Linked DNA regions of Sporichthya brevicatena. The protein of the gene in region 2 interacts with the protein of the main gene of each other region in a pairwise test. Links are inferred from orthologs where the notes say so. Each region holds a gene or a part of one and is shown on either strand. Other genes may lie near its edges. The genes, in order: nth and aceE.

Evidence for each region.
Region 1: the proteins of aceE (region 2) and nth interact in binary tests that used the Escherichia coli proteins (3 or more experiments, as listed by UniProt). The link is inferred for Sporichthya brevicatena from one-to-one orthologs.

The regions. Positions count from the first base shown.
Region 1 is NZ_BAAAHE010000001.1:66,534-69,594, reverse strand. The notes cover bases 268-3,017. They hold nth (endonuclease III), read left to right. Parts: upstream 268-1,160; coding sequence 1,161-1,874; downstream 1,875-3,017. Other genes in these bases: ABD401_RS00310 (NUDIX hydrolase), read left to right, coding at 2,493-3,017; ABD401_RS00315 (TlpA family protein disulfide reductase), read left to right, coding at 1,871-2,467; ABD401_RS00325 (cyclic nucleotide-binding domain-containing protein), read right to left, coding at 383-1,057; ABD401_RS00330 (MBL fold metallo-hydrolase), read left to right, coding at 268-292. Outside these bases: more of ABD401_RS00330, read left to right, coding at 1-267; more of ABD401_RS00310, read left to right, coding at 3,018-3,061. UniProt on the Escherichia coli protein: DNA repair enzyme that has both DNA N-glycosylase activity and AP-lyase activity. The DNA N-glycosylase activity releases various damaged pyrimidines from DNA by cleaving the N-glycosidic bond, leaving an AP (apurinic/apyrimidinic) site.
Region 2 is NZ_BAAAHE010000063.1:21,449-25,100, forward strand. The notes cover bases 126-3,466. They hold aceE (pyruvate dehydrogenase (acetyl-transferring), homodimeric type), read right to left. Parts: upstream 3,080-3,466; coding sequence 326-3,079; downstream 126-325. Other genes in these bases: ABD401_RS24450 (hypothetical protein), read left to right, coding at 126-315; ABD401_RS24460 (DUF3052 domain-containing protein), read left to right, coding at 3,317-3,466. In the rest of the region: more of ABD401_RS24450, read left to right, coding at 1-125; more of ABD401_RS24460, read left to right, coding at 3,467-3,652. UniProt on the Escherichia coli protein: Component of the pyruvate dehydrogenase (PDH) complex, that catalyzes the overall conversion of pyruvate to acetyl-CoA and CO(2).

The DNA.
Region 1 (3,061 bases), on a different replicon or contig from region 2:
GGGGGATGCCGTCGACACCGTCTACCCCGGCCACGGCCCGGTCCTCCCCGACGCCGTCGCCGCGATCGACTACTACCTGACGCACCGTCGGCAACGGCTCGAACAGGTCCGCGCCGCCGTCGACGCCGGGGACGTGACCCCGCGTCAGGTGGTCGAGCGCGTGTACGCGGACGTCGACCGGAGCCTCTGGCCCGCCGCCGAGTGGTCGGTCAAGGCGCAGCTGATCTTCCTCGGCGTCCCCGTCGAGGACCCCGACGCCGTCCCCCCGAACCCCTACGCGGACGGCCGCTGACCCCGGCCGGTGGAAAAGAAAGGGTGACACCCCTTACTCCGCAGTAAGGGGTGTCACCCTTTTTTGACAGGGGCGCCGCGGGTCCGCGGGTCAGCGGGCGCGGCGGCTCAGGCGCTCGAGGTCGAGCAGGACGACCGCGCGGGCCTCGAGGCGGATCCAGCCGCGGCCGGCGAAGTCGGCCAGGGCCTTGTTCACGGTCTCGCGGGAGGCGCCGACGAGCTGGGCCAGCTCCTCCTGGGTGAGGTCGTGGCCGACGTGGACGCCGTCGTCGGACTGGACGCCGAAGCGGCTCGACAGGTCGAGCAGCGCCTTGGCGACGCGGCCGGGGACGTCGGAGAAGACCAGGTCGCCGATGACCTCGTTCGTGCGGCGCAGCCGCGACGAGATCTGCTTGAGCAGCGACAGCGCCACCTCGGGACGGCCGGAGACCCACGTCGTGAGCTCGGTGTGCCCCAGCGCGAAGATCTGGGTGTCGGTGACCGCGGTGGCGGTGGCCGTCCGGGGGCCCGGGTCGAACAGCGAGAGCTCGCCGAACATCTCACCCGGGCCGAGGATCGCCAGCAGGTTCTCGCGGCCGTCACTCGACGTGCGGCCCAGCTTCACCTTGCCGTCGGCGACCACGTAGAGCTTGTCGCCGGCGTCCCCTTCGCGGAACAGCACCTGGCCGCGACCGAGGTTGATCTCCGCCATCGAACGACGCAGTGCCCCGGCGGCCTCGTCGTCGAGGGCCGAGAACAGCGGCGCCTTACGAATCATGTCGTCCACGGCACGCCTCCTCTTCCTCCCGCAGCGTAGTGGCAAACGGGGTTGTTCTCGCAGGTGGGCGGCTCGGTGATCCGGTGTCAGTATCCGGAACTACCCTGACGAGGTGCCACGAAAGTTCGCCGGCGAGTCGCCGCTCGCCCTCACCCGCCGTGCCCGGCGGATCTCGCGTGTGCTCACCGAGACCTACCCGGACGCGCACTGCGAGCTCGACTTCACCACTCCGCTCGAACTCCTCGTGGCCACGATCCTGTCCGCTCAAACCACCGACGTCCGGGTCAACCTGGTGACGCCGGTGCTGTTCGCCAAGTACCGGACCGCTGCGGACTACGCCGCCGCCGACCGCGCCGAGATGGAGTCGATCGTCGCCTCGACCGGGTTCTTCCGGGCGAAGACGAACTCGGTGATGGGCATGGCACAGGCCCTGTGCGACCGCTTCGGTGGCGAGGTGCCGAACCGGCTCGAGGACCTCGTGACCCTGCCCGGCGTCGGCCGCAAGACCGCCAACGTCGTGCTCGGCAACGCGTTCGGGGTCCCCGGCATCACCGTCGACACCCACTTCGGCCGGCTCTCGCGCCGCTTCGGGTTCACGACCGAGGACGACCCGGTCAAGGTCGAGCACGAGGTCGGCGCGCTGATCCCGAAGAAGGACTGGACGGACTTCTCCCAGCGGATGATCTGGCACGGCCGTCGGATCTGCCACGCCAAGAAACCGGCCTGCGGGGCCTGCCCGGCGGCGGCCCTGTGCCCGGCCTTCGGCGAGGGCGAGACCGATCCGGAGAAGGCGGCCAAGCTCGTCCGGACCTCGGGCCCCCGATGAGGCGCGCGCTCGCGGCGGCCCTGACGGCGCCGCTGCTGCTCGCCGCGTGCGGCGACGAGGACGCCGGAACGGGTGCGAGCGGCCCCCGGGGGGCCGACGCCCCCGTCCTGACCTGCGAGGGCCTCGACAAGGCCGTCCCGGGGGCCCCGGCGGCCGCCGCGTCGCCGTCGGGGAGCCCGACCGCGCTGCCGAATCTGACCCTCGACTGCCTCGGCGGCGGCGAGCCGGTCAAGCTGCGGTCCCTGCGCGGGCCGATGGTGATCAACGTGTGGGCGAGCTGGTGCAAGCCGTGCCTGGCCGAGCTGCCGTACCTCACCGAGGCCCACGCCGAGCTGACGGAACGGGTCCGGTTCCTCGGGGTCGCGGTGCAGGACGCGGACACCCCGTCCCGCGAGTGGCTCTCGTACCACGGAGTGCCGTGGCCGTCACTGGCCGACCGTAAAGGTTCGGTTCGCGGCCCGCTGCGGATTCCCGGCCCGCCGGTCACCCTCTTCGTCAACTCCGAGGGGAGAATTGCCGCGGTCCACTATGGTGCGTTCACGAGCGCACGCGCCGTCCGGGACGCGGTCGCGGAGCACCTCCAGGTCTCCTGAGGGAGCGGGGTCCGAGGGGACGTGGGTGAACAGGGTCGAGCTGCCGCAGTGGTTGGCTCCCCTCGTCGACCTCGCCGGGACGATCCAGCCTGCTGATTTCGGCCCCCTCCTGCCGGCGCAGCCGTCCTCCGGCGAGCGCGCCTCGGCCGTCCTCCTACTCTTCTGGGAGGACACCTCCCAGGGCGTTCCCGGGGACATCCGCATCCTGCTGATCCGGCGCGCGTCCGACATGCGCAACCACGCGGGGCAACCGGCCTTCCCGGGCGGGACGGTCGACCCCACCGACGACGGCCCGGTCGAAGCCGCGCTCCGGGAGGCCGTGGAGGAGACCGGCCTGGATCCGAGCGGTGTCGAGGTGCTCGCGACCCTGCCGGAGCTCTCGCTGGCGGTCAGCGGCTTCGCGGTGACGCCGGTGCTGGCCTGGTGGCGCGAGCCGAGCCCCGTGCGCCCGGTGGACCGCGCCGAGGTGGCCTCGGTCCACCTGGTCCGCGTCGCCGACCTCGTCGACCCCGCGAACCGCCTCACCGTGCGTCACGTCTCGGGCCGGATGTCGCCGGCGTTCGACGTCGACGGCCTGCGGGTCTGGGGCTTCAC
Region 2 (3,652 bases):
CCGGCGGAGTCGGCGTACCTCAGCGTGACTCTGCGCCGGTTCGGCCTCGCCGACCTGGACGACCGCGAGCCGCTCACCGCCGCCGGGTCCGGCGAGATCCGCGGCCGGTCGGCGACGTGGGGGCAGGCGGGCGACGGCGGCGCCGGGGTCGTCCGGATCGCCTGGGGCGAGGGCTGGACGCTCGAGCTGCAGGGCAGCGAGTCGGTCGACGCGATGCGCCGGTTCGCCGACCGGCTCCGGCCGGCGAACCTCAAGCAGTGGCGCGCCGCCGGCGGCAAGGTCGGCTGCGCCCCGTTCGCCGAGGACTGCGACTGAGCCCGCCGGCTCAGGTCTCCCCGCCGGCCTCCGCGGCGGTGGTGGCGGTGACGTCGGTGAGCCGGTAGGCGTCGAGCGCCTTGCGGACGGTGTCGGGCTCGATCTCCCGGCGGGCAGCGAGCTCGGCGAGGGTCCGGACGACGATCGACTGGGCGTCGACACGGAAGTGGCGGCGCAGCGCGGCCCGCGTGTCGGAGCGGCCCCAGCCGTCGGTCCCGAGCGAGATGAAGTCGCTGGGGACCCACCGCGCGATCTGGTCCGGGACGGCCTTCATCCAGTCGCTGACCGCGACGACCGGGCCGGGGGCGCCGGTCAGCGACCGCGTCACGTGCGGGACGAGCGGCTCGCTGTCCGGGTGAAGAAGATTGTGCTCCTCGCACGCCATGCCGTCGCGGCGCAGCTCCGACCACGAGGTCACCGACCAGACGTCGGCGCCGACGCCCCACTCGGAGGCGAGGCGGGCCTGGGCTTCGAGGGCCCACTGCATCGCCGGACCGGACGCCAGGAGCTGGGCGCGCGGGGCGCCGTTCGCCACCTCGGGCGCCGGCGCGTACCGGTACATGCCGCGCAGCAGCGCGTCGACGTCGAGGCCGGCGGGCTGCGCCGGCTGCACGTACGGCTCGTTGTAGACCGTCAGGTAGTAGAAGACGTCCTCGCCGTGCGGGTGGGCGACCGACGAGCCGTACATGCGCTTGAGCCCGGCCTGCACGATGTGGCCGACCTCGAACCCGAACGCCGGGTCGTAGGCCACGCACGCCGGGTTCGTCGAGGCGAGCAACAGCGAGTGTCCGTCCTCGTGCTGCAGGCCCTCGCCGTTCAGCGTGGTGCGGCCCGCGGTGGCGCCGATCAGGAACCCGCGGCCGAGCTGGTCCGCGAAGGCCCAGATGGCGTCGCCGGTCCGCTGGAACCCGAACATCGAGTAGAAGATGTAGACGGGAATCATGTGCTCGCCGTGCGTCGCGTACGACGTGCCCGCGGCGACGACCGAGCCCATCGCGCCGGCCTCGCTGATGCCCTCGTGCAGGATCTGACCCTGCGTCGATTCCTTGTAGGACAACAGAAGTTCGCGGTCGACGGCGTCGTAGTTCTGGCCGTGGGGCGAGTAGATCTTCGCGGTCGGGAAGATCGAGTCCAGCCCGAAGGTGCGCGCCTCGTCCGGGATGATCGGCACGAAGCGGTGGCCGATCTCCGGGTCCTTGATCAGGTCACGGATCAGCCGGACGAACGCCATCGTCGTCGCGACCGGCTGCTTGCCCGAGCCCTTCTCCATCTGGGTGAACGCGGCCGCGCCGGGCAGCTTGAGCGGCTTGGCCCGGACCGTGCGGGAGGGCAGGAACCCGCCGAGGGCCCGGCGGCGCTCGAGCAGGTAGTTGATCTCGTCCGAGTTCTCGCCGGGGTGGAAGTACGGGGGCAGGTCGGCCTCGAGCGCGGCGTCCGAGATCGGCAGGTGCAGCCGGTCGCGGAACTCCTTGAGGTCGTCCTTGGTCAGCTTCTTCATCTGGTGCGTCGCGTTGCGCGCCTCGAAGCTCTTGAGCGTCCAGCCCTTGATGGTGTGGGCGAGGATCACCGTCGGCTGCCCGACGTGCTCGCGCGCGGCCTTGAACGCCGCGTAGACCTTGCGGTAGTCGTGCCCACCTCGCGAGAGCTTCGTGAGTTGCTCGTCGGTCATGTTCTGGACCATCTTGCGCAGCCGCGGGTCGCGGCCGAAGAAGTTCTCGCGGATGTAGGCGCCGGACTCGGTCGTGTAGGTCTGGAACTGCCCGTCCGGGGTGGTGTTCATGGCGTTGACGAGGACGCCGTCGACGTCCCGCGCGAGCAGCGGGTCCCAGTCCCGGCCCCAGACGACCTTGATGACGTTCCAGCCCGCGCCGCGGAAGTAGCTCTCCAGTTCCTGGATGATCTTGCCGTTGCCACGCACCGGGCCGTCGAGCCGCTGCAGGTTGCAGTTGACGACGAAGGTGAGGTTGTCGAGCTCCTCGCGGGCCGCGACGCCGATCGCGCCGAGCGACTCGACCTCGTCCATCTCACCGTCGCCGAGGAACGCCCACACGTGCGACCGCGAGGTGTCCTTGATCTGACGGTTGAACAGATAGCGGTTGAACCGGGCCTGGTAGATCGCGTGCAGCGGGCCGAGACCCATGGAGACCGTCGGGAACTCCCAGAAGTCCGGCATCAGCCGCGGGTGCGGGTAGGACGGCAGACCGCCGACCGGGGAGGTCAGCTCCTGTCGGAAGCCGTCGAGCTGGTCCGCGGACAGGCGACCCTCGAGGAATGCGCGGGCGTAGATGCCGGGGGAGGCGTGACCCTGGATGAAGACCTGGTCGCCGGACTCGCCGCCGGCCTTGCCGCGGAAGAAGTGGTTGAAGCCGACGTCGTAGAGCGAGGCCGCCGACGCGTAGGTCGCGATGTGGCCGCCGACGCCGATGCCCGGGCGGTTCGCGCGCGACACCATGACGGCCGCGTTCCAGCGGATGAACGCGCGGATCCGGCGCTCGACGTCCTCGTCGCCGGGGAACCACGGCTCGTTCTCGGTCGAGATCGTGTTGATGTAGTCGGTGCTGCGCAGACCGGGGACGCCGACCTGTCGCTCCCGGGCGCGTTCGAGCAGGCGCAGCATCAGGTAGCGGGCGCGGGCCTGGCCGCCGCCGTCGATGACGGCGTCGAGCGACTGCAGCCACTCGCGCGTCTCCTCGGGGTCGACGTCGGGCAGCTGGGTGGGCAGCCCGTCGCTGATGACGGAGAACCGTTCGCGTCCTGATGTCACGGCGGAGGTCCTTTTCTTCCGAGGCCACCCCCTGCGGTGCCGGGGTGTCCCCTCCATCGTTGTCCCGGAGATCGTTTCGTGCATCGCTACCCCCCGGTAAACCGGGCGTTTCGGGCGTGAGCTGTGTCTCGATCGCTGTCCACACCACCGGCGGGGGTACTTGCGCGGTGGGCCTTGAACCGGATGAACTACCCGCCAACCACCTCAGTGGGGCACACGAGGAACAGGAGACATACGTTGGGCGCCAGCGCCGAGGGCGCGGCCGCGACCATCTCGCGGCTGGGCTTCGCCTCGGGTCAGGTCGTCCAGGAGATCGGTTACGACGACGACGTCGACTTCGACCTCCGCGACGCGATCGAGGACGTGACCGGTAACGACCTGGTCGACGAGGACTACGAGGAAACCGTCGACGCCGTCCTCCTGTGGTGGCGCGAGGGCGACGGTGACCTGGTGGACGCCCTCGTCGACTCCCTGGCCTCCCTCGTGGACGGGGGTGTGGTCTGGCTGCTGACGCCGAAGTCGGGCCGGCCCGGCCACGTCGAGCCCTCCGACATCGGCGAGGCGGCCCCGACC